Hydrogenispora ethanolica: one gene and its partner. The protein of the gene in region 2 interacts with the protein of the main gene of each other region in a pairwise test. Links are inferred from orthologs where the notes say so. Each region holds a gene or a part of one and is shown on either strand. Other genes may lie near its edges. The genes, in order: EDC14_RS22105 and kdsB.

Region 1 (8,849 bases), on a different replicon or contig from region 2:
TTCCGCTAAGGCGTTCGCGGGGCACAGTCGGACGCATAACTCGCAGTCCGCGCAATTGAGAATGTCGGGCTCTGCTTCGAATTCAACCGGCGCATTGGTGAAGATTGCCGAAAAGATTAAACCTGAACTATAGTCTTTGTTGATGACCAAACCGTTTCTTCCATAATGCCCGAGTCCGGCCGCCACGGCCAGAGGCCGGAAATCGCCATAGATGGACAGCGGCGTCTTCTTTTGAACGGTAAACCCTTCGCTGGTTAAAAGTTCGCGAATGCCGTTTAATAACGGCTTGGCGATCCGGTACTCTTCACGAATGCGCCGAGCTTCCGAAAAAAAATAACTTAAATGCCAGTTTTCATGAAAAGGGGTTCCGATGACGATGGCTTTTTCAACGCAATAAATTGGGGTTGTCCCGATTAAAACCGCTCCGTTATTTTTGGCAATGAAGCTGACTTCATTGCTGAGCGCCTTTGATGCCGGTTTCATCTATTTCTCCATTAAAAGCGTTGTGATAAGTGGACACAAAGCTCAAAAAAGCAAGTGATAAAGTCTCTCGAAACGGAAATCAGCTCATAAAAAGATTTAAAACGACTTTATCACTTGCTTCAGGCAATCGCTGTGAACTTTCCGGCTTTTTAGCCGGGTTTATCACAGCTCTTTTAAAAAGCTCCGCTATTCGTATATACCGTATGCCTCGCGCGAGCCTTTTATACAACCGGAGGGATATTTCGGGAATGATGATTTACCGGGTATAAATGGGACGAATTTACTTACAATACCCTCAAAACGACGAGGAGGGTGATTGAAGGTGCCGGATTTCGCAGCCCGCATCGATGCGCGGCAGTATGCGCCGCAAGAAAAGCATCCCGCGATTTTTAAAACTTTTGAAAACCTGAAACCCGGGGAAACGATGGAATTGATCAACGATCATGACCCGAAGCCGCTCCGTTATCAGTTTATGGCGGAGATGCCCGACAAGTTCGGCTGGCAATATCTGGAGGAAGGCCCGCAGGTTTGGCGGGTGGCAATTTCCAAACACTGACCGGATGAAGACGAGATAACAAACGTTAAACACTCCCAATGAGTTTTCACTCCGGAGTGTTTGCTTGTTGCTCGCTATTTTTCAGAGCGCTTTTCCGTTTTGGATATTTGCCCGGTTCTCTTGCCGTTTGGGAGAGAATGAAGCAAAACACTCAGTCATCGATCAGCTCTACAATCGATTCATAGAGGTCATCGGCGAAATCCGCCTGAACCATTTCGCCGTCGACCAAGGCGTAGGGACCGATGGCGCAATCGCCGCAATAGCCGAGGCAAGACTCAACTTCGATGGTTGCGTTGGGATGATTTTGGCGCAGTTTGTCGACGACTTCTCCGGTGCCGTGGACAAAGTTGTTTTCACAGAACTGAATTTTGTTCAATTCGAGTACCCCTTTCTTTTGGGTCCGTTTTTAGTGTTTGAAAAAGGTCTTCCACCGTAATTTGGTTCCAGGATATATCCTCCAATAAGGTTTGTTTTTCGATGGCGCTTTTTAATAAAGGAGACTTGCCGGTATCGCCGATCATGATCGCGCCGCTGATCCGGTTGTTTTGAATGAAAACCCGTATATAGGTATTTTTGCTTATATCTTCATGAACGACGCTGTGGGATGCATGGCTCTCATCAACATCCCCCATGGAAAACAGCGTGATGTCGAAACCGCGTAAAGTCGTTACCGGAACAACCGGCCGGTAGGATGCCGGATGGCCGATCAGGTTGTATCCGGCAGTTTTTCCTTGTTCCACGGCGATATTCCATAACCCGAAGATTTTGCCGTCATATTCGGCGACATCTCCGGCCGCGTAAATGTGGGGGAGATTGGTCTCCATCCGCTCATTGACGAGAATGCCCCGGTTGGTCCGAATCCCGGTATCATCGACAATCGCTAAATTCGGGATGATGCCGATGGAATAAATGGCCATGTCGCAAGGAATGCTTTTGCCCGCGCCGATTTGCACCGAAGTTTGCTCCATTCCGACGACCGGCGAGCCGGTTATAACTTCAACCCCCGAATCTTCCGCCAGATGCTGTAAAAGATCGGAACCTTTTTCATCGAGCTGGAAAGGCATTAATCTTGCTTGAATCTCGGTAATCGTCACCTTTTTCCGGTGTTGCCGGAGAGCCCACGCAGTCTCCAGACCCTGGATCCCGCCGCCGATATGCACAACTTGTCCGGCGCGATCTATATGGGCCAGAACCTGCCGGGCATCATTCATTTTGCGAAGCGTATAGAGCCTGGGTTCGCCTGCCGCTGATAACTCGGGTTCGCGATTGAGAGCGCCGGTCGCGATCAGCAGTTTATCAAACTCAAGTTTTGCACCATGATGTAAGGTTACCGTCTGGCTCCGGACATCGATTTTCCGGACGGCTTCTCCCAAAAGAAGGTTGACCCGGTTTTGGGCGTACCATTCTTTCTTTTGCAATAGATTGTCGGATAATTCCAATTCAAACAGACCTTTGGAAAGCTTCATCCGGTTATATGGGAAAAACGGTTCGTCGCTTACCAGGTCGATCGGGACTTCGGAATCTTTTTCGCGGATTGCTTTGATCGCATTGATCCCGGCAATCCCCGCTCCAACGATGACAACCTTCTTAACCATACCGCACCTCTTTTGGCTATTTTTCCACAAAAGGGCTAGTTTTAAAAGCGTTGTGATAAACCCTGTCCGAAGGCCAGGGTGAACACAAAAGCTCAGAAAAGCAAGTGATAAAGTCGTTTGATATTATTTGCAAGCTGACTTCCGTTTGGAAAGACTTTATCACATGGCTTTTAATAATGGATAGCTCAAGTATGGAATAAAGTCATGGCTAAAACCAGATTCATAGCGCCCCGAAAAGGCCGCTGCGGAGCCAAGGCAATTCATTAAAGAAAAGCTTGATTTCATTCCACGAAAAAGCCGGTGATTAAGCCGCCAGCAAACTGCCTTTCATCTTGGGCTTTATTTTTTCCTGCGATTTTTAGTTTATTCTTGGAAACAATACCGTGTGTATGACTTAGCTTGCCGATTGTAAAAGAAGCAAGTTTGCGAAATTGAGAGCCGGGTTCTAAGATTTTTAAGGAGAGATTCCATGAAAAAGCAGGTAAAAAACAACGTCTATTGGGTCGGAAAAACCGATTGGGAACTCAAAACCTTTCATGGGATGGAGTACTCCACCCATCGCGGTTCCACCTATAACTCCTATTTGCTGTTGGAAGACAAAGTCGCATTGATCGATACGGTCTGGAGCCCTTACGCCAAGGAATTTGTCACCAATCTGGCTGCGGAGATTGATTTAAACCGGATCGATCTGATCATCGCCAACCATGCCGAACCCGATCATAGCGGCGCGCTGCCGGAACTGATGCGCAGAATTCCGGATGTTCCCATTTATTGTACGGCGAACGGGGTAAAGTCCTTGAAAGGCCATTACCATCAGGACTGGAATTTTCATCCCGTCAAAACCGGCGATACGGTCCGTCTCGGCCAAAAGGAATTGATCTTCGTCGAAGCGCCGATGCTCCACTGGCCGGACAGCATGTTCTGTTATTTGACCGGAGAGAACATCCTCTTTAGCAACGATGCCTTTGGACAGCATTACGCGACCGAATTATTATTTAACGACCGGGTGGATCAAGCGGAACTATGGGCGGAAAGCATCAAATATTACGCCAATATCCTGACGCCGTTCAACCCGCTGGTAACCAAGAAAATTAAAGAATTTGTCGGCCTGCAATTGCCGTTGGACATGATCTGTACCAGCCACGGCGTGGTTTGGCGGGATAACCCGCTGCAAATCGTCCAGAAGTACCAGGAATGGGCGGCGGACTATCAGGAAAACCAAATCACCATCATTTACGACACCATGTGGGATGGCACCCGGATTGTGGCGGAATGCATTGCCCGAGGAATTGAAAGGGCCGATCCCGCGGTGACGATCAAAATCCATAACTCGGCCAAATTCGATAAAAACGACATCATCACCGATGTCTTTCGCTCGAAAGCGATTCTCGTCGGTTCGCCGACGATTAACCGGGGCATTATGCATTCCGTGGCCGGATTGTTGGAAGAAATCCGCGGTTTGGGGTTTAAAAAGAAAAAAGCCGCCGCTTTCGGCTGTCAAGGCTGGAGCGGCGAAGCGGTCGCCATGATCAATGACGGGCTAACCAAAGCGGGTTTTGAATTAATGGATGAGGGATTGAAAGTATTCTGGAATCCCGACGCGGCGGCCCGGGAGCAAGCGGTGGCATACGGCGGCGGATTGGTTGGAAAGCTTAAAAATTAAAACAAGCCTTACGGGAAGAGGAATCATTGAATCGGTAGTGTAATATAATACGAACTGTTGAAGTAGGCCTTTAAAGAGGGCTTAGAGAAGAGTGAGAATAATCTGTAAGAAATCGCCCATTCCCGAAAGATGTATGATGTGCCTGAGCTGGACCAGTCCGGTGGTTCCCCTTCCAGATTCGGGCCGAGGGTTAGCACTATAATCGTCGTAAGGAAAAACAAAGTAAATCATACTCAGCGGCGAGAAAAGGGTTTGTTAAAAGATTCACTGGCATGGAAGAAGGAGAACCAGCCGAGGAGATGATTTTATAAGTGACAATGCTTGACAAATCGGAGAGGAGTCGATATATTAGAAATAGACCGAACGGTCGGTATCGAAGGAGGGGACTCATTGATGAATGACACCAAAGAACACATTTTGAATGTTTCCTTCAGCCTTTTTTTGCAAAAGAACTTCAAGGAAGTAACCATGCAAGAGATTGTCGAGAAGACGGGAATGTCGAAAGGAGCTTTCTACCATTACTTTGAAAGCAAGGAGCAGCTTTTTCTGGAAGTGGTGGATTATTTTGTTTCTGCATTCATCATGGACTACAATAAACTGAGCAAAGAATCATTATATCAATTTTACCACGACTATGTAAAATATCATGCCAATATGTCATTTCTGCAAAACCGAATGGATGGGGATAGCGGTTTCAACTACTATGTTTTGATGTTTGATGCGATGAAGCTTTTTCCCAGTTTTCGGGATAAAGTGACCGAGAACTTGCAAGCTGAGCTTAGAGCTTGGGAGGAAATCGTCCGCAGTGCCAGAGATAAAGGAGAAATCAACTCCTCCATGACCGATGAACAGATTGCAAACCTGTTTATTTATACAAGCGATGGCGTCGGCATGCATAATGTGATGAAAGGGAGAATCAAAGAGATGCCGGAGGCATTATTAACTGTGTGGGACGGCTTATATCAGGAAATAAAAACATAAATTTTTTTGGAATGTTTAAACCGAACGTTCGGTTTCTAAAGGTTCGAATCTCGATTTAATACATTTTATTAATCCGTAGTTCAACAAGGAAATACCAATTTTGAAAAACGCGTTTAAACATCGCGATTTTCCAAAATTCCTTCGATGTATTGAACCACTGGACTAATAGTAGACGGAAGGTGATTCGGATGAAAAAACTGTTATTGGCCTTAAGCATCATCGGTATCGTGGGATTGATGATTTGGGTGCTACTGAACAATAAGGCCGAGGTGGAAAAGAAGGCGAAGGTGGTTCATAATACGGCAGTAGCAGTCGTCGTTACGGATGTACAATCACAAACGCTTCAAGAAAACCTGACCAAGGTCGGTCTGATCGTGGCCAGGAATGAGGTCGCGGTGGTCTCGGAAGCTTCAGGAAAGATCATCGCAGTGCATGCCGGAGTCGGTTCGTATCTATCGGCGGGGGCGTCCATCGTTAAACTGGACGATGAGTTATCCAAAGCCAATTTTCTTTCGGCCCAAACCAATTACGAAAAAGCCCGGAAGGATTGGGAGCGGGCCTCGGAATTGCATAAACAAGAGCTGATCTCAAGCTCGGAACTGGAATCGGCCCGGAATAATCTTCTCTCGGCGGAAGCAGCCCAGCGTTCAGCCAAACGCCAATATCAAAACACTTCGATTACCACGCCCATCTCCGGTATCGTCACTGACCGGCCAGTGAACCTCGGCGCCATGATCAACCCGGGAACGAAAGTGGCTACGATCATCGATAAGTCAAGCTACAAAGTCAAGGTGAATGTCGGGTCCGGCGAAGCGTTTAAATTGAAGGTCGGTGATGAAGCCGGCGTAGTGACCGATATTTACCCGGGTATTCCATTGATGGGACGGATTGAAAGTATCAGCGACTCCAGCGACGAAGCCCGGACCTTTCCGGTGGAAGTCGTGATTCCCGCTCAGAAAGAATATCCGTTGAAGTCAGGAATCTACGGCAAGGTGACGTTCCGCCTGGGAACGGATCGTCCGATCCTGGCCATCCCGCGGGAAGCGGTAATCGGCAGTGTGAAGAATCCCCAAGTCTATGTGGTGGAAAAAGGTGTTGCCAAACTGCGCGATATCGTGATCGGAGCGGAGATTGACAGCCGGTTTGAAGTGGTCCGGGGTTTAAGAGAAAAAGAGCGCATCGTGGTGAGCGGTCAAGATAACTTACAGGATGAGGCTGTGGTGGAAATTATCAAGAATATTTAAGGTAAGGGTGTGATTGAAATGACTGTTACCGAGGTTGCCATTAAACGCCCAATCCTGATCATCGTCGCTTTCCTGGCCATCGCGTTGATGGGGATTTTTTGCTACGTCAATCTGAAATATGAATTATTTCCGAGCTTGACGATGCCGAGTGTTACGATTGCGACTGCCTATTCCGGAGCTTCCGCCAGCGAAGTTGAATCGGCCGTTACCAAAACGATCGAAGAAGCGGTCTCCGGCATCAATAAGGTGAAAAGCGTTCAAGCTGCTTCCCAAGAGGGACTTTCCGTGGTCACCGTTGAGTTTTTGCAAGGCGCCGATATTGAGCTCGCGATGCAGGCCACCCAAAGGAAAGTGAACCAGATCCTGGCGGCACTTCCCGACGGAGCCAAAACTCCTTCTCTGTCCACTTACTCCATTAATGACCTCCCGGTAATGCGGCTCGGCGTTACCAGCGACATGGAATCCAAGGCTTTTTATCAGTTTTTGAATGATTTTATCGTTCCCCAACTGGTGAAGCAACCGGGGGTCGGTCAAGTCAGCCTGATCGGCGGCGAACAGCGGGAGATTCGAATCAACGTCGACAGCCGAAAGCTGCAAATATACGGTTTATCCAACGTACAGGTGGCCGAAGCCATTCAAAAAGCCAACCTGGACTACCCCACCGGCAAGATTAAGGACCATGACGGCCAATATGTGCTGCGTCTGGCCGGTAAACTGGACTCACTGGATCAATTGAAAAACCTGATCATCGGCCAGTCGGCATCCGGCGGAGAAATCGTCCTGTCGGACGTGGCCGAGATCCGGGACGGCAGCAAGGATCAGACCACGATCAGCCGGTCGAATGGAAAAACCACGGTTGGCTTGTTGATCCAGAAACAATCGGACGCCAACCAAGTGGAGGTATGCCGGGCGGTCCGGAAGGCCCTCAAGATCCTGGAGGAGCAGAATCAGGCGATTCGCCTCAAATTCGATATCATCTCTGACGGCTCCCAATTTATCATGGATTGTTCCAATGCCGTGATCGAAGATCTGGGTCTCGCCATTTTATTGGTGGCTCTGGTGATGCTGCTCTTTCTCCATAGCCTGCGGAGTTCGGTGATGGTGATGGTCGCCATTCCTACTTCGCTGGTGGCCACCTTCATTGGAATGTGGGCCTTTGGGTTTACCTTAAATATGATGACACTGCTGGCGATGTCGCTGGTGATTGGAATTCTGGTGGATGATTCCATCGTGGTGCTGGAGAATATTCACCATCACTTGGAGCAAGGAGCAGAGCAGAAGGTGGCCGCGCTAAAGGGGCGAAATGAGATCGGGTTTACCGCCCTGTCCATCACCATGGTGGATGTGGCGGTCTTCCTGCCGCTGGCATTGGTCACCGGGCTCATCGGCGGTATTACGCGCCAGTTTTCATTGGTGGTGGTCATCTCAACCTTAATGAGTTTACTGGTATCGTTCACAGTCACCCCCATGCTGGCGTCGCGTTTCGCCAAAGTGGAAAGCTTGTCAAAGAGTTCGTTGCCGGGGCGGTTTGGAATTTGGTTTGAAGCGAAATATTCGGCCCTGGTGGCGGAGTATGTCAAACTGTTACGCTGGAGTCTGGAAAACCGCGGCAAAACGCTGCTCGTCGCCGGAGTGCTCTTTGTAGCGGCGGTGGCGCTGCTCCCATTGGGCTTTATCGGTTCCGAATTTATGCCTTCCATGGACCGTGGCGAACTCCTCGTCCAAATCGAGTTGCCGACCCGGGCCAAACTGGAACAGACCAGCCAAACGACTCGGCAAGCCGAGCAGATCCTGGCGGAATTCCCCGAAGTCGTGAAGACATTTACCACAGTGGGTACGGCCAGCGGAATGCATGCCGCGGCGGCTCCGAGCAATACGGCAGAGATTCAGGTGCTGCTGGTTCCCAAAAAGCAGCGTTCCCGTTCCACCATTGAAGTCTCGCAAGCGTTGAAAGGCAGGCTGGAACGAATCCCGGGAATTAAAGTACATGTAAGTCCAATCACGATTACGGGAACCGCCGACGGCGCTCCGATTCAGCTTGTCATCAGCGGCACCAATTGGAAGAGTGCATATCAGGCCGCGCTCCGCATTCAGGGCATCATCGGGCGGATTCCGGGAATCGATGACCTGCAGCTCTCAGCCAAGGAAGGTCAACCCGAGATCCGGATCGAAGCCGACCGCGAGAAAATGGCCAAACTGGGTTTGAATATCAGCGATATCGGGGACGTTTTGGAGACGGGTTTTACCGGTAACGATCAGTCCAAATTCAAGGATAAAGACGGCAATGAATACCCTATCCGGGTGATGTACGACTCATCGGACCGGTC
Region 2 (7,061 bases):
ATCGCTTGGCGTGACCATCCCCAAATCCCCGTGGACTGCTTCACCGGGATGCAGAAAAAATGATGGCGTCCCCGTGCTGGCAAGGGTCGCGGCAATTTTTCGTCCAATCAGCCCGGATTTCCCCATTCCGGTGACCACGATCCGTCCGCTGCAATTCAGGATCAATTCCACTGCTCGGGCAAAACTATCGTCCAATTCCTCGGCAATCGTCTTGACTGCTTCGGCCTCAATTCGTAATACTTCTTTGGCCTGTTCGAGGTATCCTGTTACGCAGCGGGATTCGGTAAGTTCTTTCATCTCTCGGATCATAGCTCATCCTTTACGATTGCATCAATTTTTAGGCAGGTTCGCAGCAAGGCTTCTAATTTCGATAACTCGACCATGTTGGGTCCATCGGATTTCGCACAGTCGGGATTGTCATGGACTTCCAGGAAGAGCCCGTCCACCCCGGTAGCGACCGCAGCGCGGCAAAGATACGGAACCATCCGGCGATCCCCGCCGGTGGCTTTGCCCAGCCCGCCCGGTTCCTGAACGCTATGGGTTCCATCAAAAACCACAGGGACACCCAACGAGCGCATCAACGGCAAGGCGCGCATGTCCACCACCAGCCGATTATAACCGAAGGAAACGCCCCGTTCAGTCAATATGACCTGCTGATTTCCGGTATAACGAACTTTTTCGATGGCATTCTTCATGTCCTGGGGAGCACTGAATTGTGCTTTCTTAATGTTAATAATCCGTCCCGTCTGAGCGGCCGCCACGATTAAATCGGTCTGGCGCGAGAGAAAAGCCGGGATCTGAATGATATCGAGGACTTCAGCCGCCTTCTCAACTTGGCTCACTTCATGAATGTCCGAGAGGATGGGCAGTCCCAGTTCAGTTTTGATCGTTTTTAATATCGCGAGGCCACGCTCCAGCCCCGGACCGCGAAACGAATCCACCGCCGTTCGATTGGCTTTGTCAAAAGAAGCCTTGAATACGAAGCGGATGCCAACCGCTGCGGCAATCTTCTGCAATTCCACAGCCATCCCCATGGCATGCTCTTCCGATTCGATCACGCAAGGACCGGCTATCAAAAAGAATTGTTTCGATAATAAGTTTTCCAGCGTTGCAAACACGAGGGTTCCTCCCGCATCAAATAATCTTTTGTTCCAGTATCGCCCGGACCCGCTCCAGATCGGCGGGAGTGTCGACCCCTACCGAATCTTGGGCCACTTCCACGACTTTAATTCGATATCCGTAGGATAAAACCCGCAATTGCTCCAACGATTCAGTCAATTCGATGGTAGTCTGCGGCAATTCGACGTATTTTAACAGGAACTCGCGGCGATAACCGTACAGCCCGACATGTTTCCAGTATTGAGCCATCTCGGCTTTACGGGGATAAGGAATCGGCGAACGTGAAAAATAAAGCGCATATCCCTCTTCATCTGTAACGACTTTAACCACCGAAGGTTCCTCAATCTGCGCCGGTTCGGTCAAACGAACCTTGGCGGTGGACATCGGCAGGGTCATGTCAGCGACCAGCGGCTGGATGATTGAATCAATGACTTCGCCGCGGATTAACGGTTCATCGCCCTGAATATTGATGATTAGATCCGCATCATGCCTGCGCGCAACCTCCGCCAGCCGGTCGGTTCCGGTTGGATGGTCCGCCGCGGTTAACTCCACCGTTCCCCCAAATTGCCGTACCGCATCGCAGATTCGCTGGTCATCGGTGGCGACCAGTACTTCATCGAGAAGCGAAGCGGTCTTCGCGCTCTCATACACCCATTGAATCATGGGCTTTCCCACAATATCCAATAACGGTTTGCCCGGCAACCGGGTTGATTGATATCGGGCCGGTATTACCCCTAAAACTTTCATGAGTCCCAACCTTTCTACTGAATTCGGGCGTCAATCTGCGATAAAATCTGCGGATTTCTCACACTAAACTCCAGAGTAAGCAATAGCAGTTCGATTTCGGCCCGTTGAAAAAGTTCCGTAAACCGTTCCAGCTTCACTCCATCCTTCGCCGTTACGACGATCTCGGTGATCGCCGTTTCCCGCAACTCCGCTATCAAAGACTCCATCTCTTCCGGAGTCCAGGAATGGTGATCGGGATAAACCTTGGTGAAGGCGAGCTCTGCTCCGAGTCCGGTCAAGGAGTCAAAGAACTGTTGCGGATTGCCGATGGCGGTGACCGCTCCGCAACGGCGGCCCTCTAAGAATGAAACCGCCGCTGCCGGGGATGGCTCATCCGACCATTCGCTCAGCTTCACAATCTCGGGCGGAAGCGGCTCCACCAAACCGACTTGCAATTCGGGATTTTCCCGGATTAACCGGTCGGTCAGACGTTCCAACTCCACCTGATCTACCCGCTCAAGGCGAGTCAGGAAAACTGCCTGAGCCCGGGATAATCCGCTTAGCGGTTCCCGTAAAATCCCCCTGGGGATCAGCCGTCCGTTGCCAAAAGGATTACTGGCGTCCATGACCACAATGTCGTAGTCCCGCTGCAGCTTCCAATATTGAAAACCGTCATCCAGCACAAAACAGTCGATCGTCGGATCGCACTGCAATGCGGCCTGTCCCATTCGCAAACGGTCCCTTCCCACCGACACGCGTGTTCCCGGCAGCAGCTTGGCCAATAAATAGGGTTCATCGCCGGTGAGGCCCGGCTGTAAATTGGAGAGCTCGTCACTGCAAAATACTAAGCCTTCCTTTTGGGCCACGCCCCCGTATCCCCGGGTCAAGATCGCCGGGTTTCGGCCGCCCGCCCGGAGCCAGCGCACCAGCCAAACCACGGTGGGAGTCTTTCCGGTGCCTCCGGCCACCAGATTGCCGACACTAATCACCGGTACCGGCAAACTGCGGGAACGCGTGAGCGCCCGGTTTAAGCCCAACAAAAGGCGGTATAGCCCTTCCAATCCGGTCAGCAGCAGCCGCACCGCTCCGGCCAGCGGACCTTGCTCCGTCCCCGAGACGACTCGATATAAATAATCCAGAATGGGTTGCTCCCGCCTCACGAACCGCTCCTCACCAGATCGGCCAGCAAGCGGACTGTCTTTTCGGCCGCCCCCTGGTTCGACAGTACCGCCTGGCGTCCCGCCAGCGCCCGGCGGCGATAGAGCGCCCGGTCGGCGGTAAGTTCCTTGATGGCCTGCACCAAACCGTCGGCATCATTCACCGTAAAACCGGCGTCAAACGCTTCCAATAGCTCCTTCATCTCCTGCTGGGCATGCATGTACGGGCCATAGATGACCGGCTTGGCCTGCACTGCCGCCTCCAGGATATTATGACCGCCGATATCGACCAGGCTTCCTCCGACGAAGATCACCTCGGCCAGGGCATACGCCAAACTTAACTCGCCGAAGGTATCCAGGAGCAAAATCTGGGGCGATTCATCGGATGATTGGGCAGTGCGCCGGGTAAACGAAAAACCGGAAGTCTTCAAAAGTCCGCTCACTGCTTCGGCCCGGTCCGGATGGCGCGGCGCCAGGATCAGATAGTACGGCCGCTCTTTGAGTAATTCCCGATAGGCCTGGAGGACTTGCTCCTCCTCGCCGGGGTGGGTGCTGGCAGCCGTAAAGATGGGTATTTCCGGCTTCCAGTGGTATTGCTCCAGGAAGGCGGCCAGCTTATCCGGATGGAAAGTCGGGTAATCCTGATCAAACTTGGCGTTTCCGGCGACCACGATCTTCTCGAGCGGCGCGCCCAAAGTGCCGATGCGATTGGCGTCTTCCGCCGATTGCATGGCGAGAAGATCGAGCTGTCCCAGAACAGTTTTTAAAAAAGGAGCCACTTTCAAATATCTTCCGTAGGACCGGTTGCTGATCCTGCCATTCACCATCGCGATCTTGGCCCCGGCTTTGCGGCAGTAACGGATGGCATTGGGCCAAATCTCCGTTTCCACCATAATGAACAACCGCGGTTTGATCCGTTTCACAAAACGTCGGCTAAAAAACGGAAAATCGAATGGGAAATAAGTAATCGGGAGCGTATCTCCCAATAACTTTTGGGCCATTGCCTGGCCTGTCGGCGTGGTGGTCGTAAAGACCACCTGGTACTCGGGCAATATTTTCCGGATCTGATTGACGATGCAGTTTGCCACCACGGTTTCGCCCACCGAGACGGCTTGCACCCAAATCACCGGCTGAGGGCCGAGCTTTCGCAGGAAATCCGGCGTCATGTTATGAAAATACGGCAAAACGGGCCTTTTTAAAATGATATTGCGAATAATGAAATAGGGCCAGAAAAAAATCCCCGCCAATATCAGCAAACCGTTATAAAGGAGATAACTTACGCTCTGCCTAGCCATTGCTGCAAAATCTCCTCTCCCCGCCGGTTCGCCTCATGAATGGCATCCCTGAGCCGTTGCTGTTCCAGCGCCAGCTGTTCCTCTGTCAGCTTCGCGGTTACAAAGATGGGTTCGCCGAAATAAGCCACGCACCGGGCAAATGGTTTCGGAATCACAAACTGATCCCAGCTTCGTTTCATCACCCATTTGCGATCGAAAACGAATGCCACCGGAATCAGCGGCGCGCCGGTTTTTTGGGCCAAATAAATGCCGCCCGGCTCGATATGGTAGAGCGGACCGCGCGGCCCATCGGGAGTCAACGCCACTCCCGCGCCTTCCCGCAACACCCGGAGCAATTCAATCAACCCGCGCACCGCGCCTTTTGAGGTGGAACCCCGGATTATCCGCCAACCGAAACGGCTCATGATGGAGCTGGAATAATCACCATCCCGGCTCAAACTGGACAAAATATAATAGCCGCAACCGCGAAAGAAACAGAAACCCAACATTTGCTGGCCGTGCCATGAATTGAGGATGAATCCTTGCTTGCCGTGAAACTGTTCCAACTGTTCGCGGCCGATCACCCGATACCGCAGGGTCCTCCCGAGCAACGCGACCAGCCAGAAGCCAACGCTGACAATCGCTTGGGTTGTAAACTTTTTTTTCAGTTGTCTGGTAAACCGCCCCATTAAGCCGTCCTTTACTGGAAATGCACAGCGTACGCTAAAAAAATAAAACCCTTCCGCAGAGCTGTACCAAAACCGCCATCATTCAATATCGGATTTCCTTTCAATTCCATCGGCGGCCATTCTTATTCTACCATATTCATTTCACAATGTTAAGAACCGAGTTGCTTTGAGCTAAGTTGGAACTGACCCGGAGGCAGCGCTGCGGTCCCGCCGCGCCGCTCACCGGATACTGCTATTATTGTCAGCAAAAACAACATTTTCATGAATCAAAATTTGTCCCGCTGCTGTTTTTTCGGGCAAAGGACTTGTCCCTGGCGTACCCGCCGGATAGCGGCGGCCCGATTTTCGGGTTATTCCGGGTTCGCCGTGACCACGGTCGAGGGCTTCAACGGTTACCACCCGGCGGCCCGGGCATTAGCGGAGGAACCGGCCGATCGGTCCGTTTTTGTAGATCAGGTCCCGAACCTCCGGATAGCCGATCGCCAACTCCGGCACGCTTCCTTGTGCCGGGGTGTCTTCCGGCAGCGGAAACACCAAGATAAGGGCGGTCTCCGTCATATAGAACTCCTGGCGTTTCAGGACCCCGCCAAATTCGGCGACCGTCTCATCATCGCCCGCGTTCAACGTTTGACGGATCAGGCCATTTAGCCGGGACACATAATCGCAATCATCATTGAAGAGATCCTCGAATTTAAAAAGGTCGCCGCTGTGCAGATCGAAGGTCAATCCCTTGACCGCTATGGTCCGGAGGGCGTCTCCCGGCACATTGCCGGTCCCCTCCAGGCGGAGGCTGAGAATGCCTTTGGCGTTTAGCTTCACCTGATAGCCGCCGGCGACCTCCCGCGTCAGCTCCGGCGCGTACCCCTGGTCGCGGATGAGATGCCGTACTTTCCTGGTGATGGCTTCATTCATCTGCTTGAGAACCCGTTTCTCCTGCGGACCCTCGATCTCGGGATAGCTGAAATTCAAGCCCGGTTTGGCGACCCGTTTTGGAAAGATCCGGGCCACCGCTTCTTCTCCCATGTTCGCTCTCCCTCCCGTTCAATAGCCTATTCAGTGGCGGAGAAAGTTGTGCCATCGTCCCAGGGAAAGAAGTATTCTTTTTGCAAGTTGAATCGCCGCTCCGGCCGCTTTCAGCCAATTTTCAGAAACATGTTTTATACTCGTATCTGTCAAACGAAGCATGCTACGGCGGGTGTTTCATATCCGAAATTATAATGCCGGATAAAGCGGGATACTGCTTGTATTGAATCCCATCCGGTTACGTTGAACTTGGAGCCGTTCCTGAGTATTGAGATTGCGGACATGAGCCGTGGGTCGTGGACGTGGAGTTTCTGCGCTCGAAGTCTCGATGAAAGGTAACGTAGCCCCGGTTTTGGTAAAGCATTCGTTTCTGTACCCGTTCCAAGCTGAACCGGCTGGAAGGAAAACTCGACCCGAAGATTGAAGATATGGCATGGTAATATATTGAAGGAGAAATATCATGAGCTTATGGGTGATTCAGATTATTATCTCCATAGCGCTGGGAGTAGCCGGACAACTGCTCTTTAAAGAAGGCGCTGCCCGGTTGGATGTATCGCTTTCCGGGGCAGCCGGGGTCTTTCCATTGCTGTGGCGCATGTTTGCCGAACCTTTGATCTTCATCGGTCTGGTCTGCTATGGAGTCTCCACTGTCTTTTGGATATTAGTCTTGAAACAGAAGAACTTATCCATGGTTTATCCGTTGATCGCCAGCAGCTACATTTTGGTGGTATTCTTTTCGTGGCTGTTCCGGCATGAAACAGTCGCGCCGTCGCGTTGGGTGGGAGCGTTGATCATCACGGTCGGCGTCTGGCTGATCGCCCGGGGTTGACAGTCCTTTCGAAACATCATACCCTCATTTTGCGGACGGGGCGTCTCCGGAGCCGGTCGCCACAGTTGCTTCCATGAAGGATAATTCTATGGCGATGACCGCCATGGTTCATTCCGTAACAGAAGAGCCAATGGCGACGATCGCCGTCGTTCCTTTTGCGGTTCAGGTAACTATGGCGACGACTGCCGTTGTTCATTCGACGATTGAAGAGCCCACGGCAGTATTGCCGCCGTTCGTTTTGCGG

What was found.
Region 1: the proteins of kdsB (region 2) and EDC14_RS22105 interact in binary tests that used the Escherichia coli proteins (3 or more experiments, as listed by UniProt). The link is inferred for Hydrogenispora ethanolica from one-to-one orthologs.

Annotation. Positions count from the first base shown.
Region 1 is NZ_SLUN01000038.1:26,094-34,942, reverse strand. The notes cover bases 3,680-6,484. They hold EDC14_RS22105 (TetR/AcrR family transcriptional regulator), read left to right. Parts: upstream 3,680-4,690; coding sequence 4,691-5,278; downstream 5,279-6,484. Other genes in these bases: EDC14_RS22100 (efflux RND transporter periplasmic adaptor subunit), read left to right, coding at 5,467-6,484; EDC14_RS22110 (anaerobic nitric oxide reductase flavorubredoxin), read left to right, coding at 3,680-4,297. In the rest of the region: EDC14_RS22130 (4Fe-4S ferredoxin), read right to left, coding at 1-483; EDC14_RS22125 (DUF2249 domain-containing protein), read left to right, coding at 806-1,039; EDC14_RS22120 (YuzB family protein), read right to left, coding at 1,191-1,415; EDC14_RS22115 (NAD(P)/FAD-dependent oxidoreductase), read right to left, coding at 1,393-2,634; more of EDC14_RS22110, read left to right, coding at 3,104-3,679; more of EDC14_RS22100, read left to right, coding at 6,485-6,522; EDC14_RS22095 (efflux RND transporter permease subunit), read left to right, coding at 6,541-8,849. UniProt on the Escherichia coli protein: Involved in response to both electrophiles and reactive chlorine species (RCS). Represses the transcription of the nemRA-gloA operon by binding to the NemR box.
Region 2 is NZ_SLUN01000018.1:93,225-100,285, forward strand. Bases 1-2,757 are described here. They hold kdsB (3-deoxy-manno-octulosonate cytidylyltransferase), read right to left. Parts: upstream 1,867-2,757; coding sequence 1,135-1,866; downstream 1-1,134. Other genes in these bases: EDC14_RS14940 (KpsF/GutQ family sugar-phosphate isomerase), read right to left, coding at 1-309; kdsA (3-deoxy-8-phosphooctulonate synthase), read right to left, coding at 306-1,118; lpxK (tetraacyldisaccharide 4'-kinase), read right to left, coding at 1,881-2,757. Outside these bases: more of lpxK, read right to left, coding at 2,758-3,005; EDC14_RS14960 (3-deoxy-D-manno-octulosonic acid transferase), read right to left, coding at 3,002-4,297; EDC14_RS14965 (lysophospholipid acyltransferase family protein), read right to left, coding at 4,279-4,965; EDC14_RS14970 (RsiV family protein), read right to left, coding at 5,380-5,988; EDC14_RS14975 (EamA family transporter), read left to right, coding at 6,449-6,817; EDC14_RS26835 (hypothetical protein), read left to right, coding at 6,906-7,061. UniProt on the Escherichia coli protein: Activates KDO (a required 8-carbon sugar) for incorporation into bacterial lipopolysaccharide in Gram-negative bacteria.